Regions from separate parts of the Micromonospora sp. CPCC 205539 genome, predicted to be linked through region 1. Evidence: riboswitches for the same ligand, from Rfam matches in the RefSeq annotation. Region 1 holds a riboswitch; the other holds the start of a gene.

Region 1 (15,711 bases):
GACCCGGACGCTGACCCGACTCGGTGAGCTGCACCGTACGGCCGGCGACCTGGCCGCCGCCAGCCGTACGTGGCGGGAGGCGCTGGCCATCCTCGACGAGCTGACGCACCCCGACGCGGAGCCTCTCCGCGACCGGCTCGCCGCGCTGCGCGCCTGACCGGTGACTCACGAATCGGCGACCCGCGTAGTCGCGCAACCGTCACTGGGCACCCACGCATTGATATCGACGAACCTCTAGGGCTACCCTCTGCTCGCCCATGGTCATCTACGACCGTACGGAGGACCGAGCATGAACCACGAACACCCGTCGGGCTGCTGCGGCGGCGAAGGGGAACAGCCACAGGTCGGGCTCAGCCGTCGTACGCTGCTGCGCGGCACCGCCCTGACCACCGGCGCACTCGCCGTCGGTGGTGTCGTGGGCCTGCCCGGGACAGCCCACGCCGCGCCCTCGATCTACAACCCGTTTGCCGGCTACCGGATCACCGGGACCTGGCAGGACCATCTCAACAGCGGCTCGTTGGGCGGCATCGACTTCGGGATGGGTGTCGGCACCAACCTGCCGGCGTGCGGTGCCGGCACGATCCAGAACATCCCGAACAACGGTACGGGCGGCCACACCGTCACGATCTACCACGCGGACGGGTATCGCAGCCAGTACCTGCACCTGTCCCAGTTCCTGCTGTCGAACGGTGCCGCGGTCGGCGCCGGTGGCATCGTGGGTCGGTCGGGTGGCGCGGTCGGTGCCCCCGGTTCCGGCAGCTCCACCGGCCCGCACCTGCACTGGCACATGATCAACCCGAGCGGTGTCCGCATCAATCCGCTGACCTACATCAGCGAGCACCCGGGCGGCGGCGGTGGCCTGCCCAAGTCCTCGACCGAGCAGGACGGCATCCCGGGCACCATCTTCTACCAGCGGATGCAGAACTGGCTGCGGATCACCTCCGGCTACACCGGCCCGATCGACGGCGTTCCCGGTGCGGCGACCTACTCCGCCCTGCAACGGGCCATGCGCGGCTACGGCTACACCGGCCCGATCGACGGTGTGCCGGGGACGAACACGTGGAAGGCCGTGCAGCGACTCGCGTCGGGCTGGGGCTACACCGGCCCGATCGACGGGGTGATGGGCGCGAACTCGTGGCGGGGCTTCGCCCGGTTCCTCAACCAGAACCAGTGGGACTGACACCGCCCAGCACTAGAGCCGTAGCTGCCACCGAGCGCCGTTGCTGGTGAGCTGGACCATTGCCAGCGGCCCGACGTCGAGCTGCCGGAACGTTGCCAGCGGCAGGTCGAGGGCGTGCACGACCGCGACCCGGATCACGATCGGATGGGTGACGGCGGTGACCCGTTGGCCGCGTCCGCGCTGCCCGTCCAGCCAGCGGCCGACCCGGTCCCGCAACTCCAGGACCGATTCGCCTCGAGGTGGCGCGGCGTCCGATGTGGACAGCCAGGCCCTTAGCGCATCGGCCTGCTCGAGACCGACCTCCGCCAGCGAGCGTCCGGTCCAGTCGCCGTGGTCGCAGTCGGCCAGCGCGGATTCCAGGACCGGTGTCAGGCCGAGGGCGTGCGCGGTCTGGGTGGCCGCCGTGGCCGGGCTGGAGAGGCAGACGTCGGTGCTGCGCAGGGGGCCTCGCCGGTCGGCGCCGGCGGGGGACAGGGCGAGGGCGGCCCGGAGGCCGCCCTCGTCCAGGCTGTCGCTCCCGCCGCCGAACCGCGCCCCCCGGATGGCGGCGGTGTGCGCGTGGGCGACCAGCCGCAGGCTGGTGGCGGTCACGAGCCGACGGGTACGCCGACGTTCGTTCCCGCGTTGTCGGCGCTGCCGCGAACGCGCCGGCGCCGCTGCTCGTGGTGCAGCAGGGCGGCGAACAGCAGGCCGATGCCGGTCCAGAGCACCACCTGGGTGCCGAGCGAGGCCAGCCGGAAGTCCCACAACAGGGTCGCGGGGAAGTCGGCTGGGACCTCCTGGAACGACGGCAGGACCACGTAGGACACCGTGGTGACGAGCAGGAAGCCGCCGGCCGTCGCGGTGGCGCGCAGCCAGCTGGGGGCGCCGTCGCCGACCGACCGGTAGCCGAGCGAGCCGGACCAGACCGCCACCAGGCCGAGCACCACCATCAGCAGGTAGCAGCCGGTGCGCTGGTTGATGGTGGCCGGGTCACCGACGGCCGGTGGGTTCGCCGGATACTTGAGGAACGGCACGATCACCGCACCGAGCAGCGCAGCCCCGGCCAGCAACAGGCCCGACCGTCCGTCGTCGTAGACGCGCCGCCGGCGGCTCAACAGGACGTACGCGGTGGCCAGCAGGCCGCCCATCGCCGCGCCGAACAGGCCGGTGGCCAGGAACAGGCCGCCGCGCTGACCGTCCCTGCTGACCAGCGCGTCCTCGTGGTCGTGCCCGCCGTCGGTGGCCTCGGCGTGCGACGCGGCCTCCTCGATGGCGATGGCCGCGTCGACGTGTGGTTCACCGACGACGTAGGCGAACGTCCCCGCGAGCAGGCCGGCGACCAGGCCGGCGAGCAGCCCGCGGAGAAGAACGGCGACGAACGAGGGTGGTGCGGTGCTGGTGGCGGTCAGTGGCACGGAACACCGAGCAGGTGCCGACCATCGTGCATCAGCTCGTGCAGGTACGTCCCACTTTGCGACACCGCCCCCTGGTCGAAGGCGACGAGATAGGTCAGCAGGGCGAGCGCGGCGACGGTGGCCAGCACCGCCCACAGCAGGCGGGCGGAGTTGGCGGGGTGCACCAGCGGCTGGCTGGAAGTGGAACTCGACATGGACACAACCTCCTCGGGGATGACGCGTCCCCATCGCAAGGCTGCGGACAACCGAGTGTCCTGGCTCGCGGCCCCCGGTCGAGAAGGGGAACCGCTCACAGTGGCGCGACCGCGCCGGACTCTCACCGGCTTCCCTCGCGTCGCCGCAGATTGTGCGTCGACCGTATCGATGTCGATGCGGTCGGTCAACCATGGCCGTCACTGCTGCGACCGAAGACACGCCCGGAAACGACATGTGGGGTGTGACAACGGCAGCGTCCCTATATATGGTGTCGAACGCAGCTGGTTCGACCGCTCATCCAGAGTTGTCGAGGCAAGAGGGAACCTGGTGAAAATCCGGGACTGCCCCGCAGCGGTGAGTGGGAACGACCGCCGTCATCAGCACTGGACCACCACACGGTCTGGGAAGCGACGGCCAGTAGGAGACCGGCGAGTCCGGTCCTGCCCGCGAGTCCGAAGACCTGCCAGCGCGCCGTACACCCGCACCCGGGTGGGCGGCGGTCCGAGGCCGCGTGGGACGGCCGACGCCATCTGACCCACGGCCCGTCGCCGTGGCGTCCGCCGGTGTCCGCCCCCTCGTGTCCGAAGCCATCAGGTCTCGAACTCGCGAGGAGTGAGTGGTGACAGTCACCCAGGTAGTCCCTGCCAGCGGCGACACGGCTGCCGAGCAGCCGGTCCGGCGGCGGACCCAGATGCACGTCCGCAAGCGTGACGGCGCTACCGAGCCGGTGGATGTGAACAAGATCGTCCGGGCGGTCGAGCGGTGGACCGACGACCTGACCGACGTCGACCCGCTGCGGGTGGCGACCCGGACGATCAGCGGCCTGTACGACGGCGCGACGACAGCCGAGCTCGACCGGCTGTCCATCCAGACCGCGGCCGAGATGATCGGCGAGGAGCCGCAGTACTCCCGCCTGGCCGCTCGGCTGCTGGCCGGCTACGTCGAGAAGGAGGTCCGCCGGCAGGGGATCACCTCGTTCAGCGCGGGGATCCGGATCGGCCATGCCGAGGGCCTGATCTCCGACGACACCGCCGCGTTCGTCGCCGCGCACGCCCGAATGCTCGACGACGCCGTCGACACCGGCGGCGACCGGCGCTTCGAGTACTTCGGTCTGCGCACGGTGTACGACCGGTACCTGCTGCGCCACCCGAGCAGCCGGTTGGTGCTGGAGACCCCGCAGTACTGGCTGCTGCGGGTGGCCTGCGGGCTGTCCCAGACACCGGAGGAGGCGGTCGGCTTCTATCGGTTGATGTCCAGTCTGGCCTACCTGCCCAGCTCACCGACGCTGTTCAACTCCGGCACCCGGCACACCCAGATGTCGTCCTGCTATCTGGTCGACTCCCCGCGCGACGAGTTGGACTCGATCTACCAGCGGTACGCGCAGGTGGCGAACCTCTCCAAGTTCGCCGGCGGCATCGGCATCGCGTACTCCCGGGTCCGGTCCCGGGGGTCGTTGATCCGCGGCACGAACGGGCAGTCCAACGGGATCGTGCCGTGGCTGCGCACGCTGGACGCGAGCGTCGCCGCCGTCAACCAGGGCGGTCGACGCAAGGGCGCGGCCTGCGTCTACCTGGAGCCGTGGCACCCGGACATCGAGGAGTTCCTGCAACTGCGGGACAACACCGGCGAGGACGCCCGGCGCACCCACAACCTCAACCTGGCCAACTGGATCCCGGACGAGTTCATGCGCCGGGTCGAGGCCGACGAGGTGTGGTCGCTGTTCGACCCGCACGAGGTGCCGGAGCTGCCCGACCTGTGGGGCGAGCGGTTCGACGCCGCGTACCGGGCGGCCGAGGCGCAGGGCCGTTACGTGCGGCAGGTCCCGGCGCGAGAGCTGTACGGGAAGATGATGCGCACCCTGGCCCAGACCGGCAACGGGTGGATGACCTTCAAGGACGCCGCCAACCGGCTCTGCAACCAGACCGCCGAGCCGGGCAACGTGGTGCACCTCTCCAACCTGTGCACCGAGATCATCGAGGTGTCCAGCGACGCCGAGACCGCCGTCTGCAACCTCGGTTCGGTCAACCTCGCCGCCCACCTGACCGACGACGGTGTGGACTGGGAGCGGCTGCGGGCGACGGTCCGCACCGCGGTGACGTTCCTCGACCGGGTCATCGACATCAACTACTACCCGACCGAGCAGGCCGCGGCGAGCAACCCCCGCTGGCGGCCCGTCGGGCTCGGGCTGATGGGTCTGCAGGACGCGTTCTTCGCGCTGCGGCTGCCGTTCGACTCGCCGGCCGCCCGGGAGCTGTCCACCCGGGTCAGCGAGGAGCTGTACCTGACCGCCCTGGAGACCTCCGCCGATCTGGCGCGGCGCTTCGGCGCGCACCCGGCGTACGGGGAGACCCGGGCGGCGCGGGGGCAGTTGCAGCCCGACCTGTGGGGTGTCGAGGGCACGCAGACCGCGCGGTGGGCTGCCCTGCGGGAGCGGGTCGGCGCCCACGGCCTGCGCAACTCGTTGCTGGTCGCGGTCGCCCCGACCGCCACCATCGCCTCGATCGCGGGCTGTTACGAGTGCGTCGAGCCGCAGGTGTCCAACCTGTTCAAGCGCGAGACCCTGTCGGGGGAGTTCCTCCAGGTCAACACCGCTCTCGTCCGCGAGCTGAAGGCCCGTGGCCTGTGGACCGACCGGGTCCGGTCGGCGATCAAGCGCGCCGAGGGGTCGGTGCAGGACATCGCCGAGCTGCCCGCCACCGTCCGGGAGTTGTTCCGGACCGCGTGGGAGCTGCCGCAGCGGTCGCTGATCGACCTGGCCGCCGCCCGTGCCCCGTTCATCGACCAGTCCCAGTCGCTGAACCTGTTCCTGGCCTCGCCCACCATCGGCAAGCTCTCCTCGATGTACCTGTACGCCTGGAAGGCCGGGCTGAAGACCACGTACTACCTGCGGTCGCGTCCCGCCACCAGGATCCAGCAGGCCACCGTGACGGCTGTCGCGCCGGTGGCGACCGACGCCGAGGCGCTGGCCTGCTCGCTGGAGAACCCCGAGTCGTGCGAGGCCTGCCAGTGACCGCCGCCGACATCACCACCGACACGAGGACCACGCACATGCTGCTCGACCCCGGGATGGACCTCACCCTCCGTCCGATGCGCTACCCGCACTTCTTCGACCGGTTCCGCGACGCCATCCGCAACACCTGGACCGTCGAGGAGGTCGACCTGCACACCGACCTGACCGACCTCGACAAGCTCACCCCGGCCGAACGGCACCTGGTCAGCCGCCTGGTGGCGTTCTTCGCCACCGGCGACACGATCGTCGCCAACAACCTCGTGCTCAACCTCTACCAGCACGTCAACAGCCCCGAGGGCCGCCTCTACCTGTCCCGCCAGCTGTTCGAGGAGGCGGTGCACGTCCAGTTCTATCTCAACCTGCTCGACACGTACGTGCCCGACGAGACCGAGCGGTTCGCCGCCTTCGCCGCCATCGAGAACATCCCCTCGATCCGCCGTAAGGCCGAGTTCTGTTTCCGCTGGATCGACTCCCTGCATGACCTGCGCGAGCTGCGGACGCGAGCCGATCGGCGGACGTTCCTGCTCAACCTGATCTGCTTCGCCGCCTGCATCGAGGGGCTGTTCTTCTACGGCGCGTTCGCCTACGTCTACTTCCTGCGCTCCCGTGGCCTGCTGCACGGCCTGGCCTCCGGCACCAACTGGGTGTTCCGCGACGAGTCCATGCACATGGCCTTCGCGTTCGACGTCGTCGACACCGTGCGCCGCGAGGAGCCCGACCTGTTCGACGACGACCTGGCCGGCGAGGTCCGGCAGATGCTCACCGAAGCCGTCGAGTGCGAGGTTCAGTTCGCCGAGGACCTGCTCGGTCAGGGCGTACCCGGTCTGACGCTGAGCGACATGCGGGAGTACCTCCAGCACGTCGCCGACCGTCGCCTCGCCCAACTCGGCATCGCGCCGCACTACGGGTCGGTCAACCCGTTCGCCTTCATGGAGCTGCAGGACGTGCAGGAGCTGTCCAACTTCTTCGAACGGCGGGTGTCGGCGTACCAGGTCGGGGTCAGCGGCACGGTGGCCTTCGACGACGACTTCTAGGGTCGGCTGGCGCGGGCCCGCCACACACCGGTAGCCAGGTCGAGGGCGAGGAAGGCCAGCAGGGTCAGCCCGAACAGCGGCAGCGCCCACCCCACGGCGAAGACCAGGGGTACGCCGACGGCGATGCCCCAGCCCGGCAGGAGCTGCCAGGCACCTCGCGCCGGGGCGGTGCCGACCGGGGCGCGGCGCCGGTCGGTGCGGGTGGGCCGGCGCTGCCACCACATCCGGTAACCCCACACGATGACGCAGAGCAGCCCGAGGGCGAGGGCCGCGAGCAGGATCTGGTTGACCGGGCCGAACAGCAGACCCATGTGGGCTTGGACGCCGAGGCTGCTCAGCTGCGCCAGCAGTGGCCAGGACGCGAAGTCACTGCGGGCGGTCACCGTGGCGGCGGCGGGGTCGACGGCGACGCGGTCCTTGTGGACCGGCCAGGTGTTGTCGACCTCGGTGACGGTCCACGCCGACCGGGCGTCGGCCGCGGGGGTGATCTCGACCGGACCCTCCAGGCCCGCGCCGCGGGCGATGGCGAGGACCTGGTCGGTGGCGGCGGGGTCGATGGTCGCGGCCGGCCCGCTGCCACCGCCGCCGTGGTGGCCGGCCGGTCCGGTCGGCCCCGCGGCGCCGGGGAGGGCGGTGGACACCTCGGGGGTACGGGAGTTGAGAGCGTCCAGGGCGGCGCCGAAGTTCTCGCCAGCGTGGCGGGACCAGGTCAGGCCGGTGGCGGCGAGGAACAGCAGCCCGACGGCCAGCCACAGGCCCGTCGCCGCGTGCCAGCCCCGGGTCCGCCGGACACCGCGCCGGGCCGCCAGGTCGGGGCCGACGAGCCGCCGCAGCCGACCGACACCGAGGCGCTGGCGGCGCCACCACAACACGACCCCACCGAGTACGAGGACCCACAGCCAGCTCGCGGCGATCTCCGAGTAGTAGCGGCCGACGACGCCGAGGTGCAGGTTGCGGTGCAGGTCGTCCAGCCACGTCGTGACCGGCGTCGACCCGAACCACGTCGTCAGCGTTCCCCGTACCTCGCCGGTGTAGGGGTCGACATAGACGGTGTGCTGCCGGTCCTCGGGGTCGGCGACGTCGAACACGACCCGGGTGGTCGCGGCACCCTCCCCGGGGGCGACGGTGGCGAGAGTGCCGCCCGGGTGCGCGGCGCGGGCGGCGGCGATCTGCTCGGCCAGCGGACGTGTCGTGTCGCCGACCCTGTCGACCGTGAGCTGCTCGGTGTAGATGACCCGGTCCAGCTGCGGGGTGACCGTGTACGCCAGGCCGGTCAGCGCCGCCACGACCAGGAACGGGGCCACCAGGATCCCGGCGTAGAAGTGGATCCGCAGCAGCAGGCCGCCCCACCCGGAGCGGGCCGCCGGTGTCGTGGCGGGAGCGGTCTCGGGCGTCTCAACGATCGTCGTCATTCGGGTTCCGATCACCTCGAAGCGCGGGTTGTCGGAATTGGTGGTCGGTTGGTGGGCAGTGCTGGTTCCGCCGAGATTCGGGCAACCGGGAATTCAGCCGAACGGGGGAGGGCGGGGAACTTTCCCGGACCCGCCGACGACAACCAGGGTGCGCGGCTGACCAGCGGCGCCCGGTCACCGGCAGCCCCAGATTGAGGACCTGACCCGATGAGGCGTCTCCTGCTCGCCCGTACGGCCATCGTCGCCGCGGCTGTAGCGACCTGCACCCTGGCGGTCGCCGGCTCGGCGTCGGCGCACGTCACCGTCAATCCGGGCACCGCCACCCAGGGCGGCTGGACGAAGGTGGCGTTCCGGGTGCCCAACGAGAAGGACACCGCCGACACCACCACGGTCGAAATCAACCTGCCCACGGCGACCCCGATCGCGTCGGTGTCGCTCATGCCCGTCGCCGGCTGGAGCGCCACCACCGAGAAGACCAAATTGGCCACCCCGATCAAGACCGACGACGGGGAGCTCACCGAGGCCGTCACCAGGATCACCTGGACCGCGACGCCCGGTGCCGCGATCAAACCCGGTCAGTTCCAGGAGTTCGACGTCTCCCTCGGCCCGCTCCCGGCGGCCGACCAGGTCGTGTTCAAGGCCCTGCAGACCTACTCCGACGGCGAGGTCGTCCGGTGGATCGACGAGCCGGCACCCGGCGCCGAGGCCGACCACCCGGCGCCGGTGCTGGCGCTCGCCGCCGAGACCGACACCGTCGCGTCCGTCCAGCCGGTCGCCGTCGCGTCGATCGACGAGGGCGCGGGCGGCGGCGACGGCACGAGATACGGGGTCGCCGGAATCGCGCTCGGTCTCGCGGGTCTCGTCGCCGGGCTGCTCGCCTACCGGCGCGCCGGCCAGGGCCGCTGATCAGGTGCTGAGCGGCGACGTGGACGACGACCAGGTGACCCGGTGGGCGCGGGAGGCCGGCCAGGGCGATCGACAGGCCGCGTCGGCGTTCATCCGGGCCCTGCAGGGACAGGTCCGGCGGTTCCTGTCGCACCTCGCCGGGCCGGGCGAGGCCGACGACCTGACCCAGGAGACGTTCCTGCGGGCGCTGCGCAGCCTGCCCGGCTTCGCAGGCCGCTCGTCGGCCCGCACCTGGGTGTTCACGATCGCCCGGCGCGTGGCCGTGGACCACGTCCGGTCGGCGGTGACCCGGCCGAGGTTGGCGTCCGCACCGGACTGGCAGGCAGCGGCCGAGGCGGCCGGAGCGGTGACCGGCAGCGCCGAGGACGGCGTGACGTTGCAGCACCTGATCGCCGGTCTGACCCGGGAGCGCCGCGAGGCGTTCGTCGCCACCCAGGTGCTGGGCCTGTCCTACGCCGAGGCGGCGCAGGTGTGCCAGTGTCCCGTCGGCACGATCCGCTCCCGCGTCGCCCGCGCCCGCGAGGACCTCGTCGCGGCGTGGCAGACCGACAACCGCCCCACCCCCGGGCGGCGGGTCGGCTGACGGTCCCCCGTCTCAGTGCGCGGTGTGCTTCCAGTAGCCGCAGAAGTAGACGCGGTCCTTGGCGATGCCGCGATCGGTGCAGAGGTGCCGGCGGACGGTCGTGACCATGGTGGACTCGCCCGCGACGAAGGCGTACGGCGTGCCGGCCGGCAGCGCCAGCTCGCGCAGCGTACGGATCACCACGTCACTGCCGCCCGCCGGTGCGCCGTCGCGGTGCAGCCAGGTGAGCGTGACGCCGACCGGCGTACGCACCTCGATCTCGTGTTCCGCGGAGCCCACCTCGAGCAGCACGATCGCCCGCGCGTCCGGCGGCAGCGCCTCGACAGCCGCGGTGATCGCCGGCATGGCGGTCTCGTCACCGACGAGCAACTGCCAGTCGGTGTCGACGGGTGGGGCGTACTCGGCGCCGTCACTGAGCACGCCGATCCGGTCGCCGGGCGCGGCCGTGTACGCCCAGGCGGAGGCCGGCCCGCCGTCGCCGTGGAGCACGAAGTCGATGTCCAGTTCGCGCCGTGCGGCGTCGAGGCGTCGGACCGTGTAGTTGCGGACGATCGGGCGCACCTCGTCGGGCATGGCCTGCACGGCGGGCCACCACTGCTCGGAGTGCGGCAGGTGCAGCTCGGCGCCGGGTGCGGGGGCGAGGAAGATCCGCGCCAGTTGATCCGGGCCCTCGTAGGCGAACCGGTCGAGCTCCTCGCCGGTCAGGGTGATGCGCCGCAGGTGGGGAGTGAGGGGCCGGTTCGCGACGACCTCGGCGAACATCGGACGCTTGATCAGCCCGGCCTCGACCGGCATGGTGCTGACGGACATGATGTCGCTCCTTAGCGGGATCGCGCGTCGATTCCGACTTAGGTTAGCCTAGCCTGATGAAGCCCTGTCACCGCACTGCGCGCCGGGCCTACCGGTGAGCGGCCGCCTTCGTGAGATCGCCCGCCAGACCGTGGCGATCGCCGAGTCCGGCCGGTACCACAACGACGCCGGCGACGAGGTCGTCCTCGACGAGGCGGTGCGCGCGGCGGTCGCCGGCACTCGTCACCACGGTCCGGACGAGGTGCTCGAGGTGGGCGGCGCGGCGGTCGGGGCCGGCGCCGTCGAGGTGACGCACGAGTCGACGCTGCAGGCGGCCCACCGGCTCGGGCCCGATGCGGCGTGTCTGGTGTTCGCGTCGGCCAAGAACCCGGGTGGTGGGTTCCTCGGCGGGGCCAAGGCGCAGGAGGAGAGCATCGCACGCTCGTCGGCGTTGTACCCCTGCCTGCTCGCGGCACCCGAGTTCTACGCGTTCCACCGGGCGCAGCGGGATCTGCGCTACAGCGACCGCGTCATCTACTCCCCGCGGGTGCCGGTCTTCCGCGACGACAAGGGTCGGCTGCTCGACCAGCCGTACCGCACGTCGTTCCTCACCGCCGCTGCGCCGAACCTCGGTGCGATCGTCCGTAACCAGCCCGAGGCCACCCACGAGGTGCCAACGGTGCTGGTCCGGCGTGCGCGGCGGGTCCTGGAGGTCGCCGCCGCGCACGGGCATCGAACGGTCGTGCTGGGCGCGTGGGGGTGTGGAGTTTTCCGCAACGATCCCGCGACGGTGGCGGGGGCCTTCGCGGATGCGCTGCGTACGGTCGATTGTTTTGATCGGGTGGTGTTCGCCATCCACGACAACCTGCCGGGGGCACCCGTGTACGCGGCCTTCCTGGCCCGTTTCGCAAACTAGTCACCGTCTGCGGCCGGTTGTCCTCAGCGCTCCCCGCGGTCGATCGCGGCGACCTCGCGCACCGCCTCGGCGACGGCCGCGAAGTCCTTCTTGAGGATCGCGCCGTGGTTGCTCGTGACCTTCGCGGCGATCTGGATGTTGGGGTTGCGGGCGGTCACGCCGTCGAGGCCCGTACGGATCTTCTCCTGCTCCTCACCCTTGCTCCCGAAGGACGTCCCCGAGGCGACGACGTACCGCGTCGGAACGGTGATGGCGTCCAGCACCGGGCCCAACTCGCTCTCGCGGGAGAGTTTGCCGAGCTCGATGTTGCTCTCCGCCTGCTGTTCGGCGCTCATCCGTGGCGCCAGGCCGGTCGGGCGCAGCAGCGGCAGGAACCAGCCCAGCCGCCGGAACAGCTTCCGGATCCGCTGCTCCATGGCCTCGTCGAGCCAGTCGTACGGGAAGGCGCCGTCGACCAGGACCGCCCCCATGGCACGTGCCGGATTCCGGTTGGCCCAGTGTGCCCCGACGACAGCCCCGTAGGACCAGCCCACCAGCACCGCACGGTCCACGCCGCGGGCCGCGAGTACGGCATCGACGTCCCGGACGGCGACCTCGAAGGAGTAGTCCGACGAGCGCTTCGACTTGCCGCGGGCCCGCTCGTCGTAGGTGATGTGCCGCCATCCCGTCCCCAGTTCGGTTATGACCCGCCGCCAGTACCCCTGGGTGGCGAACTGGCCATTGAGGTAGACCACGGGGATGCCGGGACCACCGGTGTCGGTGACGGCCAGGGCCGTGTCGTCGACCGGCACCATGCCGGTCCACGGTGAACTGGTCGAGGAGGTGCTGTTCTTCGTCATGGGTTCCACTCCTGATTGCGCGAGGGGTTTCAGAGGCTGCGTGCGGTGATGTCGCCGTGGGAGGTGGTGGCGCGAATGTCGAGCTCGACGGTGCCGTCGTTCTTCAGGGAGTTGCTGACGCGGCCGTAGCCGGTGCCGGCGTCCAGGGCGGCCGACACGCCAGCGGCGGCGGTGACCGAGATGTCGCCGGACTGGGTGCGGAGCACGACCGTGCCGCGCACGGCCTCGGTGATCCGGATGTCGCCCCGTGCGGTGCTGATCTCGGCGGGGCCGGTGAGCCGGCCGACCTCGACGTCGCCGTCGATCGCGGTGAGGCGGACGCTCGCGGCCTCGTCGATCTTGATCTGCCGGTACGCGCCGTCGAAGGCGACGTCGCCGAGGCGTCCGACACCGCGCAGCTCGGCGCTGGCGGTCTTCGCCTCGATGCGCGAGCCGGCGGGCAGTTGCACGGTGATCTCCAGGGCTCCGGCGGGGCCGATGAGCTGGTTGGCGGTCGAGGTCGTGATCCGCAGGACGCCGTCGGTGTGGTCGACGGTGGTCCGCTCAGCGGTCTTGGTGTCGCGGCTCTTGGAGGGGTCGGCCGGCCGGACCTCGACGGTGGTGTCGGTGCGGTCCGCCGCGATGAACTGGATGCGTCCGGCGGGGATGTTCAGGACGGCGGAGATCGGGGTGGGGGTGTCGAACTTCTGCATCATGCTCTCCCGTGTTCGTTGTTTCCGACATGGGAAAAGCTACGTTGCTTTCTAGTTCTCGACAACAAGCTTGTTGCGCTGAAGCGCAGTGATTGCAGGTAGACGCGGCAAAATTGTTGCAACGGGCTCGAAGGTAACGCAACGATCGGTTCTCCGATCATTGCAATGGACCAGAGGTGAACGCTATGGTGGGGGCGTCAGCAAGCGTTGTGCAGGATCACCGAGGAGATCGCGATGCCAGGAGGCAGGCTCAGCCAGCAGGAACGCCAGCAGATCGCGCTGGGGTTGGCCGACAGCCTCCCCTACGCCGAGATCGCGCGACGCCTCGACCGTCCCACCTCGACGATCACGCGCGAGGTGATGCGCAACGGCGGTGCCACCGCCTACCGCGCCGACCTGGCCCACCGTGCCACCGAACGCCGCGCGCACCGGCGCGGGTCCGCCACCTCGCGAGGCGCGGAGTCAGCCCCTCAGCCGCACGGGCGAGACGCCGAAGCTGTGGCCGACTACGAGGAGACGTTCACCACCGTCCTCATGGCCTCGGGCCTGCCCAAGATGATGGCCCGGGTGCTGACCTGCCTGTTCACCACCGATGCGGGCAGCCTCACCGCCGCCGAGCTCGCCCAGCGCCTCCAGGTCAGCCCGGCGTCCATCTCCAAGGCGATCACCTTCCTGGAGGGCCAGAGCCTCGTCCGTCGGGAACGCGCCGAACGCCGCCGCGACCGCTACGTCGTCGACAACGAGCTCTTCTACCAGGCCACGATCGCCAGCGCCCGAGCCAACGACCAGCTCGTCGAGACCGCACGTCAGGGCGTCGCCATCCTCGGCTCGCACACCCCTGCCGCCAACCGCCTGGAGAACATCGCCCGCTTCCTCGACTTCATGAGTGAGAGCATCACCCGCGCCGCCGAGCAGGCCCGCGACGTCCTCCACACCAGAGCGGAAACGTAGGCAGCCGCCTCGGTCGGCACGGCCACCTACGGAGCGCTCGCGGGGTAGACGCGGGTCTCGGTGGCCTTCACCGCGGCCCAGACCGGTTGTCCGGGTGCGAGGTGAAGCTGGGCGGCGGCGAGCGGGGTGATGTCCGCGGCCACCCCGATCGGGCCGTCGAGTTGCACGCGCAGGTTGTCACCGTGGCGTTGGATGCCGCTGATGGTCGCCGGCCAGGTGTTGCGAGGGCTGCCGTCGGGCCGGGTCGGATACAGGGCCACGGCCGACGGTGGGAAGGCGACGAAGACGTCACCGTGGTGCTGGTCGGCGGTGGCGAGCGGGAAAGCGCCCTCAACCAGCACGGTCAGCCCGTCGGCGGTGCCCCGGTAGAGGTTGAGCCCGACCAGGCGGGCGACGTAGTCCGTCCGCGGTCGAGCGGTGATGGTGGCGGCATCGCCCTCCTGCACGACCCGGCCGGCCTCGACGATGACCAGCCGGTCGGCGAGGACCAACGCGTCGAGCGGGTCGTGGGTGACCAGCAGGGTGGCACCGGTGTGCGCGCCGAGGTGGCGTTGCAACTCGGCGCGGGTGTCCAGTCGGGTGCGGGCGTCGAGCGCGGCGAGGGGTTCGTCGAGCAGCAGCAGCGCGGGGTGGACCGCGAGCGCGCGGGCGAGCGCGACCCGTTGGGCCTGGCCGCCGGAGAGTTGCCGTGGTCTGCACCGGGCCTGGTCGGCCAGCCCCATCCGGTCGAGCCAGCCGGTGGCCTGGTCCCGGGCGGCACGCCGGTCGATGCCGTGCCGGCGGAGACCGAACGCCACGTTGTCCAGTGCGCTGAGGTGCGGGAACAACAGGTAGTCCTGAAAGACCACCCCGATCGGGCGGCGTTCGGTGGGCACCCAGGTCCGGTGCTCGGGCTGGTCGAGGTCGGTGCCGCCGAGTGTGATGTGCCCGGCCGAGAGCGCGGCCAGGCCGGCGAGCGTCCGCAGAGCGGTGGTCTTGCCGGCGCCGTTGGGGCCGAGCAGCGCGACGACCTCACCGGCGGCGACCCGCAGCCGCAGGTCGAGGCGGAAGGTGCCCTGGTCGACGACGAGGTGGGCGTCGAGGCTGGGATCGGTGTTCGTCATGGGCCCGTGATCCATCGGTCGCGGAGGCTGGCCAGGATGGTGACCGAGACGGTGAGCAGGATGAGGCTGAGGACGATCGCCGACTGGAGGTCGGTCTCCAGCGCCAGGTAGACGGCGAGCGGCATCGTCTGCGTACGACCGGGGAAGTTGCCGGCGAAGGTGATGGTCGCGCCGAACTCGCCGAGCGCACGGGCCCAGCAGAGCACCGCCCCGGCGGCGATGCCGGGGGCGACGAGGGGGAGCGTGACGTGGGTGAAGGTGGTCCAGCGGCCGGCGCCGAGGGTGGCGGCGGCCTCCTCGTAGCGGGTGTCCGCGCCGCGGAGCGCGCCCTCGACGGCGATGATGAGGAAGGGCATGGCGACGAACGCCTCGGCGAGGACGACGCCGGTGGTGGTGAACGGCAGGGTGATACCGAAGGTGGCGTCGAGCCAGCCACCGAGGAGGCCCCGGCGGCCGAAGACCAGCAGCAGTGCCACTCCGCCGACCACGGGTGGCAGCACGAGCGGCACGGTGACGAGCGCGCGGACGACGCGGCGGCCGGGGAACTCGATCCGGGCCAGGAGCCAGGCCAGGGGTACGCCGAAGGCGAGGCAGAGCAACGTGGCGAGGGTGGCCGTCTGTAGCGACAGCCGGAGCGCGGTGAGGACGCCAGGCTCGGCCAGCCGTTGCGGCAGGGTGCTCCACGGCGTACGGACCAGGAGCCC
Region 2 (15,711 bases), on a different contig from region 1:
CCACACTCTCTCAGGGGCGCGGGGTCAGCCAGGTGATGGCGGACCCGCGGACCGGAGTGGGGAGTTCGTGGCCGCCCGGGAACTCCTCGAAGGTGACGTCGTAGCCGAGGCTGTGCAGGTGCGGGACGAGCCGGCGGCTGCACACGTCGATCGGCAGGACGCGGTCGTCCACGCCGTGCGAGATGAAGATCCGCGGCCGGCCGTGGGTGACCGGGGGCGCGGCGAAGCCGGGGGAGAAGGCCAGCACCGCGTCGACCAGGTCGCCGTTGGCCAGGCCCAACGAGAGGGCGTACGAGGCGCCGTCGGAGAAGCCACCGAACGTCACGTCGCGTACCGGATAGCCGTCGAAGGTGCTGGTCAGCAAGCCGTCGATGCGCCGCACGTCCACCCCGAACCCGCCGGCGATCAGGTCCCAACTGCTCGCCGCCGCCTGCGGGGCGACCAGCAGCAGGTGGTGCGCGTCCGCGACCGGCCGCAGCAGGTCCAGCCCCTGCCGGGCGGAGCCTCCCGCCCCGTGCAACAGCAGCACCAACCGGTACGCCGTCCCGTCGGTCGCGGGCTCCGGGGCGTACACCATCGCCAGCAGCTCACCATCCGGGCCGATGATCGATCTCAGTCCGGCGGGCGCCGGCGCCACCGGCGGGTGCGGCCGTGCGGTCAGGCGACCGTGCGGGGGGTCCTCCGCCGGCTTCCGGCGCGGCGGCGCGAGTTCGGACACGGGTCACCGCTCCTCGCTGTCGACGGCGTGTGCGCGGCGGTTACCCGACCCACTGCCGCTAAACCACCCGGCCCGGCTGTCGGGAGGGCTGGTCAGGCGCTTTCGCGGGCTACCAGGGCGGAGGGGAAGAGGGTCGCCGGCGCGACCGGGCGCCCGTCCAGCACGGCGGTCGCCGCGGCGGCGGCGATCCGGCCCACCGGGTGGCTCGCGGTGGTCAGCGCGGGGGCGGTCATGCTGGCCAGCGGGATGTCGTCGAAGCCGGCCACCGCGACGTCGCCGGGCACCCGTACACCGTCGTCGCGCAGCGCCGCGATCACCCCGAGCGCGGTCTCGTCGCTGATCGCGAAGATCGCGTCAAGGTCCGGCCAGCGCCGCAGCGCCTCGCTGGCCGCCGCCCGGCCGCGCTCGGCGGTGAAGTCGCCGGGCAGCACCCGCTCCGGCAGGCCGACCTGATGCATCATGCGGCGGTACGTCTGCACGGGGCGCTGCGAGCACGGCAGCCATTCGGGGCCGGTCACCATGGCGATCCGGCGGCGCCCCGTGGCGTACAGGTGGCGTAGCACCTCGTCGGTGCCGGTCACGTTGTCCACGTCGAACGACGGGACGGTGGCCGAGCCGATGCCGATCGACGCCACCCGGCCGCGCAGCGACCGTGGCACGGCGTCCAGCAGCTCGGCGGTGGTGTTGACCAGCACCACGCCGCAGACGCTGCGGTCCCCGGCGAGCTGCCCCAGGCGGCTCGGCTGGCCCAGCGGCAGCCAGTGCAGCGCCACCCCGATGCCGGCCGGCGCGCAGACCCGGGCCGTCGCGCCGACCACCCGGTGGACGTACGGGTTGTCCAGCACCTCGGCGCTGGTGCCCTGGACCGCCACCACCAGCCGTACGCCACCGCCCCGGACCAGTGCGCGGGCGGCCTGGTTGGGCACGTAGCCGAGCCGGTCGACGGCCGCCGCGACCCGCTCCCGGGCCGCCGGCGAGGCGAACCCGGTCCCGGCGATCACCCGCGAGGCCGTGGACCGGGACACCCCGGCGACCCGCGCGACGTCCTCCAGGGTGGCCGGTCGGTGCGCTGCGGTCGTCATCGTTCCCTCCCTCCGGCAACCCGTCCGCAAGGACGAACGCCTCACTCGGAATCATGCCGGGCCGGTCCATCGGCGGTAAGGGGCGGGCATCCCGCTTGTGGTGGAAGCGCTCTCAGGTGTGCGATCGTGCCAGGAGATCATCCCCGGAAAGAGGACCTGCACCCGTGAGCGCCGCCACCAGTCCACCCGCCCCCTCGGTCACCGCCCCGGCACCGCCGCGGGCCGTGCTGACCGCCCGCAACGGCGTCGCCGTCACCTTCACCCTGAACGGGCTGGCTGTCGGTAGCTGGTTCTCCCGGGTGCCGGCGGTCCGTGAGTCGTTGGACCTCTCCGCCGGCCGGCTCGGGCTGCTGCTGCTGGCGATGAGTGCCGGCGCGCTGCTCGCGATGCCCACCTCCGGCCTGCTCGCCCAGCGCCTGGGTGCGGCCCGCACCGTGAGGCTGGGTACGGCGGTGCTCGCCGTCGGCCTGACGGTGGCCGGCCTGGGCGCCACGGTCGCCGGGTCGGCCGTCGTTGTCGCGGTGGGGCTGGTCGCCTTCGGCTACGGCTCCGGCGCCTGCGACGTCGCCATGAACGTCGAGGCCGCGGCCGTCGAGCGGCGGTTGGGGCGTACCGTCATGCCCCGCTTCCACGCGGCCTGGAGCCTCGGCTCGGTGGCTGGCGCGGCGATCGGCGCCGGGGCGGCCCGGTTCGACCTGTCCGTCGGCGCGCACCTCGCCGCGGTGGCCGTGGTGGTGCTCACCGGGACCGTGCTCGGCTCCCGGGCGTTCCTGCCCCGGCCGGCCGTCGACCCGGCCGAGCGCACGGAGGACGCCAGCCCGGCCGCCAACCGGCGAGCCCAGCTCGCCGCCTGGCGGGAGCCGCGCACCCTGCTGATCGGGCTCTTCGTGCTGGTGGCGGCGTTCGCCGAGGGCAGCGCCAACGACTGGGTGGCGGTCGCCTTCGTGGACGGCCGGGACCTGAGCGAGGCGGCCGGCGCGGCGGTCTTCGGCGTCTTCGTCGTCGGCATGACCCTCGGCCGCACCGCCGGCACGATCGCACTGGACCGGTGGGGTCGGTTGCCGGTGCTCTCCGCCACCATCCTGCTCGCCGTGCTCGGCGTGGGCCTGGCCGTGCTGGCCGGTTCGGGGCCGGTGGCCATCGTCGGTGTCGCGCTCTGGGGGCTCGGCGCGTCGCTGGGCTTCCCGGTCGGGATGAGCGCGGCGGCCGACGAGGAGGCGCACGCGCCCGTCCGGGTCAGCGTGGTCGCGGTGATCGGCTACACGGCGTTTCTCGGTGGGCCGCCGCTGCTGGGGCTGCTCGGCGACCGGGTCGGCACGCTGCACGCGCTGCTGGTGGTGCCGCTGCTGCTGGTGCCGACGCTGGCGCTGGTGCCGGTGCTGCGCCCGCCGCATCCCGCCGGACCGACCGCTCCAGCACAGAAAATCTAACCCAGGCCGGCTCGGCGCGGTATCGGGTGCGCGGCCGACTGCGCTCGCGCACCCGAGCTGGCTGGGGTCGCCCGATGCCAAGCGACACGATCACCGCCGCCCCGGCGGGCACCGGGACCCTCGGCGACCGCACCGTGCACCGGATGGGCTTCGGCTCGATGCGGATCACCGTGCACCCCGACCGGGAGCGGGCGGTCGCGCTGCCGCGCCGTGATCGTCACCAAGGTCGGCTTCGGGTACGACCCGGCGACCGGCTTCCACCAGGCGTTCACCGCGGCCGAACTGCGCGCCCAGGTGGAGGAGAACCTGCGTCGGCTCGGGCGCGACCAGCTCGACGTGGTCAACCTGCGGCCCGGTCCGGCGCCGCTGGCCGAGCGGTTCGGGGCGCTGGCCGAGCTGCGGACCGCTGGGCTGATCCGGCACCTCGGGCTCTCCAACGTCCAACTCGAGGGGTCGGGGGTCAGTCGTGGAGCCAGACTCGGAGGGGGCCCAGGCGGGTGAAGCCGGCCGCCAGGGCGGGGGCCAGCTCCGGGTCGGCCTCGTAGCCGACCAGCGGCACCCGGGGAAGGGTGGCGAGTAGCCCGAGCCAGATCTCCGCGGGGTCGACGGTGTGGGCGAAGAGGTTGGAGACGCCGTACACGCCGTCGCCGCTGACGATCACGCCACCGGCCACGGCACCGCTGTCGTCACAGTGGGCCAGTATCCGTACCCGTGGGTCGTCCAGCAGGGCCGGCCGGAAGAGCTCACCGCCGCCGTGCGCCGCCGCCCAGGCGGCCAGCCCCGCGGGTGTGGTGACCGGGGTGAGCGGTGTGCCGACCGGAGGGTCCACCGGCGGCCGGTGGATCCACTGTGCGTCGAAGAGCACCCGGAAGCCGTGCTCGGTGAGGTCGAGGTCGGCGAAACTGTCCTTCACCGATGCGCCAGGCCCCGCGTCGATCCGAGTCAGCAGGGCGTCGCCGTCGATGCCGGGGCGGAGCGTGACCGCGTCCGGGTACCAGGGTGGCGACCGACGGGCCACCGACCAGGTGTCGGTATCGGTCACCGAGCGCAGGCCGTGACTGTCGCAGACGATCCCGCACCACCGGGCGTTGTCCAGGGCGGCCACCACCCGAAGATCCACCACCCGGATGGTACGGGCCGCCCCACGGCGCAGGTCATCACGCCGTGGGGCGGCACCTCATGCCTGCCCGGGAGACAGCGGTGGGGCGGTGACGACCAGGAAGGTCAAGTCCTCGCGGGCCCTGGCGTCGATGGGCAGGGGCAGGCGGATGCGCCCGGAGTCGACCATGCCTCGTACGGCGGGACGGCTCAGGCCGAACCCGGCGGTGAGCAGCTTCTCGACCCGGATGGGTGCCGGGAGCTCGAACCTGATGATGACCTCGAGTGGCGCGGCATCCTCGCGCCGGAGGTCGTAGAACGGTATGTCGGTGTCCAGCCGCCAGGTGCCGGTCCAGTCGAGCTGGTAGGCGGCCTTGCGGGCGAGCGTCGCGTCCATGGTCAGCTGTCGCACGATGGCCGGATCGTTGTTCTCGAACATCAGTAGCCGCTCGTTGTCCAGCGCCCGCACGTTGATGCGCTCGTGGACGGGGATTTTCGACGTGCGGCCGCACAGGTCGCAGCAGATCAGCAGCCACACGTCGAGCAGCTTGTGGTTCGCGTTGACCCGGATCTTGCCGGTGGGACGGTGCCGCGTGGACCTGCATGACACGCAGGTTTTGACGATGGTGGGCAGTCCGAGCTCGCTGACCACCCACAGCGCCTTGCGGTCGATGCCGGTTCCGCGACCGTGGGCGGGCACGCGGATATGGCGGGAACTATTCATGGCTTCGGCGATTCCAAGATCTCGGCAGGAGGCGCCCGGCAGCGCGATGGCGCGCCGGGGGTGCCTCCCGGGTCCAGTGGCGGGCAGCCGGCGTCTCGGCGGGGAGCACGCCGGCTGGCGCGACGTCGCAGATCACGTCGCGTGAAGGAAGCCCGCACCGGTTACGCGGTGCGGGCTTCGAGTGGCACGGCGGACGGAGACGGGGAGGTGACTCCAACCCGTCTGCATCGCGCACGTGCGCCACTGGTCACTGATCCATGCGGATCAGCGTGGTCGACCCGTGGGCCTCCGGGCAACGGATTTTCCGCGTGGCCCCGCCGCCGGGGGCGGGGAATTTCCGCTGTCGGTTGTCGAAGGGGGGTGGTACAAAGCCGCGGTGGAAAAGACTCTGGAGTTCGCTGACCTGTTGCGCCTGATGGAGGAGCGATCGACCGCTTTCCGGGCGGCGGTCGCCGCGGCACCCAGCCTCGACGTGCGGGTGCCGACCTGCCCCGAGTGGACGTTGTTCGACCTGGTGCAGCACCTGGGCGAGGGGCGCCGCAAGTGGGCCGCCATCGTGGCCGCGGGGCCCGCTGACGCTCCGCCGGCGATGTCCGCCCCGGTGGCGCCCCGGGAGCGCGAGGCACTGCTGGCCTGGTTCGCCGCGTCGACGCGGGAGTTGCTGGACGCGCTGCGGGAGGCCGGCCCGGATCGTGGTTGCTGGACGTGGTGGGGTCCGTCGCAGTCGCCGCAGACGACTGGTGCCGTCGCCCGGCACCAGCTCCAGCAGGTCGCCGTGCACACCTACGACGCCCAGGTCGCCGTGGGCGCCCCGCAGCCGCTGCCGGACGAGGTGGCCCTCGACGGTGTCGACGAGTTCGTGACCACCTGCGTCGCGACGACGGCCGCGTGGCCGCACAAGCCCGCGGTCGTCGACTACCACGCCACCGAGGGCCGTTCCTGGCGGCTCTGGTTCTCCGCCGACGGCGCCCGGACCGCCCGCCTCCCCACGCCGGTCGCCGGCGAAGGCCCCGAGGCGGCCGTCGCTGGCGAGGACTCGGATGCGGCCTATGTCTCCGCCCGGGGCACTGCCCATGAGCTGGTCATGTTCTGCTACGGCCGCATTCCGATGGACTCGCTGCGGGTCGACGGCGACCGGCGCGTCTTCGACCAGCTGATCGCCTGGGAGCCGGAGGAATAGGACACGACGACGGAGCCGCCGCCCTGCGCCGACCTCGGCCTCAGCGCGCGGCGGTGGGTCCGCGGCCCGGGATGATGTACAGCAGTCCGGCCCGCCCGGTGGCGATGAGATTCAACCCCGTAACCGGCCGCCGCTCGTGCCACCCTCGATCACTGTGTCGTGAGCAGGTCCCCGGCGGGCGTGGACAACTGCTGACGACACAGTGATCGAGGAGTCGGCAGTGGCACAGCCACGAGCGGCGGGGGTCAGGGGATTTACAGGTGGGGTGCAGGGTCGTTTCAGGGTGGGGTGGTGCACTGGTAGGGGTTTGAGGGAGAGGGGACGCGCCATGGGGTGGTTCAGTCGGCGGTCTCGGGGTGGCGAGGCGACCCCGACGAAGCTGGACCGTGAGGCGACCCGGGACGACCTCGCCGCACTCGAGGCGTTCATCGCCAGCCGGCACGGGGTGGAGTTCTATCTCGAGCCGGAAACCACCGCGACGGATACCACGGTGGTGGCGATCGCGCACGACGGCGAGTGGATCCGTCGTCGTACCGGCACGCCCCGCGCGGCGGGCGCCATCGCCCGCAAGCACGCGGTGCCGCTCTACGAGGCGGGCCGTACCGGCTATCCCGAGCGGATGCGGGTGTGGAGCCGGGCGCACCCGGAGCGCCGAGCACGCTGAGACCGGTTCCGCGCAACGATCTGGCTCCGGCGCTGTTGCGTCCGTTGAAGCAGAGCAAAGGGTGCGCGACAGCAACCCGAGGCAGTGCCGCGGCAATCGCTACTCCTCGATGGCTGCGACCGGGATGCCGTTGACCGGCCTCGGACGGGTGTGGCAGCATTCGCGACCTGACGGCAGTGAAGGAAGCCGGTGTGATTCCGGCGCGGTCCCGCCACTGTCACCGGGGAGTCATCCCCCCTCGCGAGTCACGGCCGTGTGTCTGCGGTTGGAAGGCCGGGGGAGAGCGTCGATCCGGGAAGCCAGGATACTTCGGCCGTCGGGACGTACCCCAGGGCGTGGACACCCGAGGAGGACCCGATGACGCACGGCGTCTCATTCATCGATCAGTATCGCTACGGCTGGCATGGCGGACACCACGCCGCCCTCGGTCGGGCTGTCGGTCGCATCGGCCACCGGCACCGCTGAGCCGCGCACGCCAGCGCTGACGCCGCACGCACCCACCCGCACTCGTCCAGGTCGCCCGCGTGGCGGCAGGGACGTCACTCTCCGGAGCCTTCCGTGCGCATCCTGCTGCTGTCCACCGCCGACACCGACCTGCTCGCCGCCCGTGCCAGCGGCGCCGACTACCGGTTGGCCAACCCCGCCCGGGTCTCCGCCGACGAGGTGCCAGCCCTGCTCGCCGGGGTCGACCTCGCCGTCGTACGTCTGCTCGGAGGTCGGCAGGCGTGGTCGGACGGCCTCGCCCAGGTGCTCGCCACCGGTCTGCCGGCGGTCGTGCTCGGCGGCGAGGCGCTGCCGGACGCGGAGCTGATGGCCGTCTCCACCGTGCCGTCCGGGGTGGTCACACAGGCGCTGGCGTACCTGGTCGAGGGTGGTCCGCAGAACCTGGGGCAGCTGGCCCGGTTCCTGTCCGACACGGTGCTGCTCACCGGTGAGGGCTTCGCCCCGCCCGCCCGCACCCCGGAGTACGGCGTGCACGGCGACAACCCGGCCGACCCGGACCGGCCCACCGTGGGAATCGTCTTCTACCGGGCGCACGCCCTCGCCGGCAACACCACCTTCGTCGACGTGCTGGCCGACGCGGTACGGGCGGCCGGCGGCAACCCGCTGCCGATCTTCTGCGGCTCGCTGCGCGGCCTGACGACCAACCCGCACGGCCAGACTGCCGGCGCCGACGCGCACGAGGCCGCCGACAACGGCCTGCTCGGGCTGTTCAGTCGCTGTGACGCGCTGCTGGTCACCGTGCTCGCCGCCGGTGGCGCGGTCGCCGCGGACGCCTCCGGCGGCGGCGACTCCGACGCCTGGGACGTGGGCGCGCTCGCCGCCCTGGACGTGCCCGTCATCCAGGCGCTCTGCCTGACCAGCACCCGTGCGCAGTGGGCCGAAAGCGACGCTGGACTGTCCCCGTTGGACGCCGCGATGCAGGTGGCGATCCCCGAGTTCGACGGCCGGATCGTCACGGTGCCGTTCTCGTTCAAGCGGATCGACGCCGACGGGCTCTCGGTCTACGCCGCCGACGAGGAGCGGGCCGCCCGGGTCGCCGGCATCGCGGTGCGCCACGCCCGCCTGCGGTACGTGCCCAACGCCGACAAGCGGGTCGCCGTGGTCCTCAGCTCGTACCCCACCAAGCACTCGCGGGTCGGCAACGCCGTCGGGCTGGACACCCCGGTCTCGGCGGTCCGGCTGCTCGCCGCGTTCGCCGACGCCGGCTACCACCTCGGCGACGCACCGGTGCCCGACGACGGCGACGCGCTGATCCACGCGCTGATCGCCGCAGGTGGTCACGACGTGGAATGGCTCACCCCGGAGCAGTTGGCCGCGGCCGAGGCCCGGGTGCCCGGGGAGACGTACCGGCGCTGGTTCGCGGACGTCCCGACCGCGCTGCGCGAGCGGATGCGCGAGCACTGGGGTGAGCCCCCGGGCGAGCTCTACACCGACGGCGGGGACATCGTGCTGGCCGGGCTGCGGTTCGGCAACGTGGTGCTACTGATCCAGCCGCCGCGCGGCTTCGGCGAGAACCCGATCGCCATCTACCACGACCCGGATCTGCCGCCCAGCCACCACTACCTGGCCGCGTACCGCTGGCTGGCCGCACCGGTCACCGACGGGGGCTTCGGCGCCGACGCGGTGGTGCACCTCGGCAAACACGGCACCCTGGAGTGGCTGCCCGGCAAGGGCCTCGGGCTGGCCGCCGACTCCGCACCGGACGCCGTCCTCGGCGACCTGCCGCTGGTCTACCCGTTCATCGTCAACGACCCCGGCGAGGGCACCCAGGCCAAGCGGCGCGCCCACGCCGTCGTGATCGACCACCTGGTGCCGCCGATGGCCCGCGCCGAGACGTACGGCGACCTGGCCAAGCTGGAGCAACTGCTCGACGAGTACGCGACCGTGCAGGCGCTCGACCCGGCCAAGGTCCCCACCGTACGGGCGCAGATCTGGGACCTCGTCCGCGCCGCCGAGCTGCACCACGACCTGCACGCCAACGCCATGCCGGCCGCCGACGACTTCGACGAGTTCGTGCTGCACCTCGACGGCTACCTCTGCGAGGTCAAGGATGTGCAGATCCGCGACGGACTGCACATCCTCGCCGCCGTACCGACCGGCGAACCGCGGGTCAACCTGGTCCTCGCGGTGCTGCGCGCCCCGCAGATCTGGGGCGGCACCCGCGCCCTGCCCGGCCTACGGCAGGCGATCGCGGCCGCGTACGGGCTGAACGAGCAGGAGCTGCTCGCGGAACCGGGCGCCCGGATCAGCGCGCCAGCCGGGCTGACCGACGTCGTGGACGGACCGGCCGGCACCGCCGCCGACGCCGTCGACCTCATCGAGGCGGTCGCGCGTCGGCTGGTCCTCGCGATGGAGACCCTCGGCTGGGCGTCCGACTCCGTCGACGCGGTCGTCGAGGAGGTCACCGGCCGGTCGATCCCGGACGTCGCCGCGGTGCTGCACTTCGCCGCCACCGAGCTGGTGCCCCGACTCGACCGGACCACCGACGAGCTGACCCACACGCTCGGCGCGCTCGACGGCCGGTTCGTGCCGCCCGGGCCGTCCGGGTCACCCACCCGGGGCCTGGTCAACGTGCTGCCCACCGGCCGCAACTTCTACTCCGTCGACCCCAAGGCCATCCCCAGCCGCAACGCCTGGGACGTGGGGGTGGCCCTCGCCGACTCGCTGCTGGCCCGGCACCTCGCGGACACCGGCGCGTACCCCCGCTCGGTCGGTCTGACCGTGTGGGGCACCAGCGCCATGCGAACCCAGGGCGACGACATCGCCGAGGTGCTCGCGCTGCTGGGCTGCCGGCCGGTCTGGGACGACCGGTCCCGGCGGGTGACCGGGGTCGAGGTGGTGTCGACGGCCGAGCTGGGCCGGCCCCGCGTCGACGTCACCGTCCGCATCTCGGGTTTCTTCCGGGACGCGTTCCCGCACGTGGTGGCGCTGCTCGACGACGCCGTACGCCGGGTCGCCGCCCTCGACGAGCCGGACGCGGAGAACTACGTCCGGGCACACGTCGGCGCCGACCTCGCCGAGCACGGCGACGAGCGAAGGGCCACCGCCCGGATCTTCGGCTCCAAACCCGGGGCGTACGGGGCCGGGCTGCTGCCGCTGATCGACGCCCGGACGTGGCGCAGCGACGCCGACCTGGCCGAGGTGTACGCGGTCTGGGGCGGCTACGCCTACGGCCGAGGGCTGGACGGGCGGGAGGCGCGGGCCGACATGGAACGCTCCTTCGCCCGGATCGCGGTGGCCGTGAAAAACCAGGACACCCGCGAGCACGACATCGTCGACTCCGACGACTACTTCCAGTACCACGGCGGGATGGTGGCGATGGTCCGGCACCTCACGGGCGCCTCGCCGGAGGCGTACGTGGGTGACTCGGCGATGCCCCACGACGTGCGCACCCGCACGCTGGGCGAGGAGACCCGACGGGTGTTCCGGGCCCGGGTGGTCAACCCGAAGTGGATCGCCGCGATGCGCCGGCACGGCTACAAGGGCGCGTTCGAGCTGGCCGCCACCGTGGACTACCTGTTCGGCTACGACGCCACAGCCGGCGTGGTCGACGACTGGATGTACGAGCACCTGGCCGCCGCGTACCTCTTCGACGAAACCACCCGCGAGTTCCTGGAGCGGTCCAACCCGTGGGCGCTACGGGGCATCACCGAGCGGCTGCTGGAGGCCGCCGACCGGGGGCTGTGGGCCAAACCCGAGCAGACCACCCTCGACCGGCTGCGCGACACGTACCTGGCCAGCGAGGGTGACCTGGAGGACCGGGTGTGAGCGCGAGGAGTGAGCCGGTTCTGCGAGCCCCGCAGTCGCGATCGAAAGAAGGCCCAGTGACCGTGACCTACCCGTTCAGTGCCGTGCTCGGCATGGCCGACATGCGGTTGGCGCTGCTGCTCAACGCGGTCTCGCCGGCGATCGGCGGGGTGCTGGTCCGGGGCGAGAAGGGCACCGCGAAGTCCACCGCCGTCCGCGCCCTGGCCGCGCTGCTGCCCCCGGTGTCCCGGGTCGCCGGCTGCCGGTTCGGCTGTGACCCGGCCGAGCCAGACCCCGCCTGCCCGGACGGCCCACACCCCGCCGGTGCGGCCGCCGAGACCCGGCCGGCCCGCCTCGTCGAGCTGCCGGTCGGCGCCGCCGAGGACCGGGTGGTCGGCGCACTGGATCTCGAGAAGGCCCTCGGCGAGGGGGTACGCGCCTTCGAGCCTGGGCTGCTCGCCGCCGCCCACCGGGGCGTGCTCTACGTCGACGAGGTCAACCTGCTGCACGACCACCTCGTCGACCTGCTGCTGGACGCCGCCGCCATGGGTCGCAGCCACGTCGAGCGGGAGGGCGTCTCGGTCAGTCACGCGGCCCGGTTCCTGCTGGTCGGCACCATGAACCCGGAGGAGGGGGAGCTGCGCCCGCAGCTCCTGGACCGGTTCGGGCTCACCGTCGAGGTCGGCGCCAGCCGTGATCCCGAGGTCCGGGTCGAGGTGGTCCGCCGCCGGCTCGCCGCCGACGCCGATCCGGCCGGCTTCGCCGCCAGCTGGGCCGACGCCGACGCGGAGATCGCCCGACAGGTGGCCGCCGCCCGACACCGGCTTCCCGGGGTACGGCTGCCCGACGCCGCCCTGCGGCAGATCGCCGAGGTCTGTGCCGCGTTCGACGTGGACGGGATGCGGGCCGACATCGTGACAGCCCGTACCGCGTTGGCGCACGCCGCCTGGCACGGCCGGGACCGGGTCACCATCCACGACGTACGGGTGGCCGCCCGGCTGGCGTTGCCGCACCGCCGTCGCCGCGATCCGTTCGACACCCCCGGGCTGGACGAGAAGCGCCTCGACGAGGCGTTGCAGCGCGCCGAGGACGCCCACCCCGACGACGACCCGGACGGCGGCCCCGCCGACCAGGGCCCGGACGACGGCCCGCACGGTGGGCCCGCTGGCGGCGGGCCGGCCGGCGACGGCGGCCCGGACGGGGATGGCTCCGGCGGGGGCGACCCCGGCGACGCGCACGCCGAGCCAGCACCGACGGGCAACGGAGCGACCGACCGGGACGGACGGGCCGATCGCGGGCCCGACGGCGAGGGGCCGCAGCACGACACCGGTAGCGACGCCGGCCGGGGGCAGGATGCTCGCGCGCGTGGCGACGGACGCGACAGCGGCTCGGCCGACGACGACCCGAGCGGCGGCGGCGTTCGCTCCGGGCAGGGCGGGGAGCGGGTGGCCGTACCCCGGGGTGGGTTGACGGCGCGGTTGCTCACCGCGCCCGGCGTGGCTGACGGGGTGCCCGGCCGGCGCTCGCGCGCTCGCACCGGGCGGGGCCGGACCACCGGCTCCCGGCTGCCGGCGGGTCGGGTCGGCGTGCTGCACCTGCCGGCCACGGTGCGCGCCGCCGCGCCGCACCAGGCGGCCCGGGGGCGACTCACCGGGCCGCTGCGGTTGCGCCCGGACGATGTACGCGAGGCCGTCCGGGAGGGCCGCGAGGGCAACCTGGTGCTGTTCGTGGTGGACGCGAGCGGCTCGATGGGTGCCCGGCAGCGGATGACCGCCGTCAAGGACGCGGTGCTCGCCCTGCTCACCGATGCCTACCAGCGGCGGGACAAGGTCGCGGTGATCGCTTTCCGGGGCGCCGGCGCTCGGACGCTGCTGCCGGCCACCTCATCGGTGCTGGCGGCCTCGACGCGACTGGCGGAGCTGCCCACCGGTGGGCGTACCCCGCTGGCCGAAGGCTTGCTCGCGGCCGCCGACCTGCTGCGGGTGGAGCGGCTGCGCGACCCGAAGCGCCGCCCCCTGGTCCTGGTCGTCACCGACGGCCGGGCCACCGCCGGCAACCGTCCGCTCGACCGGGCGGCCGGCGCGGCGGCGGTGCTGGCCGCGACCGGAGCGCCCTGCGTGGTCATCGACTGCGAAGAGGGCCCGGTCCGACTGCACCTGGCAGCCCGCCTGGCCACCCAGCTCAACGACGCCCCCCACCACCCCCTCGAGACCCTCACCCACCCCCGCGCCCGCGATCGCTCCCGCGACCGCGACCGCCCCCGCGATCTTGCACTTGCTGCCCCGGCATAGCGGACGAAGTGCATAAATGGCAGACCGAAAGTGCAAGATCGCGGGGATGTGGGCCGGGGTCGGGGCGAGAAGGAGGACATGCTGATGCCGCAGGGAAAGCCTGATGTGGTGCCGGATGACGGGTTGACCACCCGGCAGCGTCGTCGTCGACCGCTGGTGATCGTCCACACCGGTCAGATGAAGGGGAAGTCCACGGCCGCCTTCGGGCTGGCGCTGCGCGCCTGGACCGCCGGCCTGCCGGTCGGGGTGTTCCAGTTCGTCAAGAGCGCCAAGTGGCGGGTCGGCGAGGAGAACGCCTTCCGGGCGCTCGGCGAGGTGCACGAGCTCACCGGCCAGGGCGCCCCGGTGGCCTGGCACAAGATGGGCGAGGGCTGGTCCTGGATCCAGCGCGGCGGCGACGCCGACCACGCCGCCGACGCCCTGGAGGGCTGGCGGCAGATCCAGCGCGACCTGGCCGCCGAGCGCTACGGGCTGTACGTGCTGGACGAGTTCACCTACCCGATGAAGTGGGGCTGGGTGGACGTCGAGGAGGTGGTGGCCACCCTGGCCGACCGCCCCGGTTTCCAGCACGTGGTGATCACCGGCCGGGACGCCGACCCACGGCTGGTCGCCGCCGCCGACCTGGTGGCCGAGCTGACCAAGGTCAAGCATCCGATGGACGCTGGCCAGAAGGGCCAGAAGGGCATCGAGTGGTGAGCAACGAGGCGTGGCCGCTGCCTCGCGTGGTGATCGCCGCGCCGGCCAGCGGGCACGGCAAGACCACCGTGGCCACCGGGCTGCTCGCCGCGCTGCGCCGCCGTGGCCTGACGGTCAGCCCGCACAAGGTCGGCCCGGACTACATCGACCCCGGCTACCACGCCCTCGCCGCCGGTCGGCCTGGCCGCAACCTCGACCCGTTCCTGGTCGGCGCGGACCGGATCGCCCCGCTGCTGCGGCACGGTGCGGCCGTGCCGACGCCCGCCGACATCGCCGTGGTGGAGGGCGTGATGGGCCTGCACGACGGCGCGGTCGGCCGCGGTGGCTACGCCTCCACCGCCCACGTCGCCCGGCTGATCGACGCCCCCGTGCTGCTGGTGCTGGACACCACCGCGCAGGGCCGCTCGGCCGCCGCGCTGACGCTGGGCATGGCCGCGTTCGATCTGAGCGTGCGGATCGGCGGGGTGATCCTCAACCGGGTCGGCTCGCCCCGCCACGAGCTGCTGCTGCGCGACGCACTGGCCGAGGTGGGCGTACCGGTGCTCGGGGCGGTCACCCGCGCCGCCGAGGTGGCCGCCCCGGCCCGGCACCTCGGGCTGATTCCGGTCGCCGAGCGGGCACCCGAGTCTCTGGCCATCGTGACCGCCCTGGCCGAGCTGGTGGAGGCCACCGTGGACCTCGACGCGGTGCTCGACCTGGCCCGGACCGCCCCGCCGCTGACCGCCCCGGAGTGGGACCCGGTCGCTGCCGTCGGCGGGCCGACCGGCACGGCTCGGCCGACGGTCGCGGTCGCCGGTGGTCCCGCCTTCACCTTCTCGTACGCGGAGACCGCCGAGCTGCTCACCGCGGCCGGCGCGGACGTGGTGACCGTGGACCCGCTGCGCGATCCGGCGCTGCCCGCCGGCACCCGCGCGGTGGTGATCGGCGGAGGCTTCCCGGAGGCGTACGCGGAGGCGCTGGCCGACAACATCACGCTCCGCGCCGAGCTGGCCGCGTTCGACGGGCCGCTGGTGGCCGAGTGCGCCGGGCTGCTCTACCTCGGGCGTTCGCTGGACGACGCGCCGATGTGCGGCCGGCTGGACCTGACCGCTCGGATGTCCGGTCGGCTCACCCTCGGCTATCGGGAGGCGGTGGCGGTCACCGACTCCCCGGTGGCCCGGGCCGGCGAACTCGTCCGCGGCCACGAGTTCCACCGCACCGCCACCGACCCGGGGCACGGCGACCGGCCGGCGTGGCGCTGGGACGGCACCGAGCACGGCTTCGTCGCCGGCCGGGTGCACGCCTCCTACCTGCACACACACTGGGCCGGTCACCCCGGCGCGGCCCGCCGCCTGGTGGAGGCGTGCCGATGAGCGACGAACTGCCGCACGCCACGCTGACCGGCGTCGGTGTCGGGCCCGGTGACCCGGAACTGCTCACCGTCAAGGCGGTGCGGGTGCTGCGCGAGGCGGACGTCGTCTTCGTACCCGTCATGGCGGACCGGGCCGCCACGACCGCGACCGTCGGTCGGGCCGAGCAGACCGTACTCCCGTACGTCGCGGCGGACCGGCTGCGCCGGCTGCCGTTCGCCCTGGACG

The links. Region 1 has a riboswitch for cobalamin ahead of V6V47_RS00820 (CbtB domain-containing protein). Riboswitches for the same ligand answer to the same signal wherever they lie in the genome.
Region 2: another riboswitch for cobalamin. It lies ahead of cobN (cobaltochelatase subunit CobN); the one in region 1 lies ahead of V6V47_RS00820 (CbtB domain-containing protein).

The regions. Positions count from the first base shown of each region.
Region 1 covers NZ_JBAKHW010000001.1:169,346-185,056, reverse strand. Annotated here, with positions in the region: gene V6V47_RS00840 (AfsR/SARP family transcriptional regulator) at 1-157, shown strand, start outside; gene V6V47_RS00835 (peptidoglycan DD-metalloendopeptidase family protein) at 290-1,180, shown strand; gene V6V47_RS00830 (histidine phosphatase family protein) at 1,193-1,771, opposite strand; gene V6V47_RS00825 (CbtA family protein) at 1,768-2,577, opposite strand; gene V6V47_RS00820 (CbtB domain-containing protein) at 2,568-2,771, opposite strand; cobalamin riboswitch at 2,804-2,941, opposite strand; cobalamin riboswitch at 3,038-3,254, shown strand; gene V6V47_RS00815 (ribonucleoside-diphosphate reductase subunit alpha) at 3,392-5,782, shown strand; gene V6V47_RS00810 (ribonucleotide-diphosphate reductase subunit beta) at 5,821-6,816, shown strand; gene V6V47_RS00805 (PepSY-associated TM helix domain-containing protein) at 6,813-8,228, opposite strand; gene V6V47_RS00800 (YcnI family protein) at 8,436-9,134, shown strand; gene V6V47_RS00795 (sigma-70 family RNA polymerase sigma factor) at 9,142-9,717, shown strand; gene V6V47_RS00790 (siderophore-interacting protein) at 9,730-10,527, opposite strand; gene V6V47_RS00785 (TIGR02452 family protein) at 10,622-11,422, shown strand; gene V6V47_RS00780 (alpha/beta fold hydrolase) at 11,446-12,261, opposite strand; gene V6V47_RS00775 (DUF4097 family beta strand repeat-containing protein) at 12,291-12,953, opposite strand; gene V6V47_RS32655 (helix-turn-helix domain-containing protein) at 13,188-13,904, shown strand; gene V6V47_RS00760 (ABC transporter ATP-binding protein) at 13,931-15,007, opposite strand; gene V6V47_RS00755 (ABC transporter permease) at 15,004-15,711, opposite strand, start outside.
Region 2 covers NZ_JBAKHW010000005.1:50,871-66,581, reverse strand. Annotated here, with positions in the region: gene V6V47_RS06755 (alpha/beta hydrolase) at 11-718, opposite strand; gene V6V47_RS06750 (LacI family DNA-binding transcriptional regulator) at 811-1,800, opposite strand; gene V6V47_RS06745 (MFS transporter) at 1,965-3,230, shown strand; gene V6V47_RS32680 (aldo/keto reductase) at 3,441-3,731, shown strand; gene V6V47_RS06735 (hypothetical protein) at 3,691-4,350, opposite strand; gene V6V47_RS06730 (DUF1062 domain-containing protein) at 4,408-5,028, opposite strand; gene V6V47_RS06725 (maleylpyruvate isomerase family mycothiol-dependent enzyme) at 5,429-6,232, shown strand; gene V6V47_RS06720 (hypothetical protein) at 6,561-6,896, shown strand; cobalamin riboswitch at 7,051-7,228, shown strand; gene cobN (cobaltochelatase subunit CobN) at 7,455-11,168, shown strand; gene V6V47_RS06710 (VWA domain-containing protein) at 11,165-13,438, shown strand; gene cobO (cob(I)yrinic acid a,c-diamide adenosyltransferase) at 13,523-14,134, shown strand; gene V6V47_RS06700 (cobyrinate a,c-diamide synthase) at 14,131-15,486, shown strand; gene cobI (precorrin-2 C(20)-methyltransferase) at 15,483-15,711, shown strand, end outside.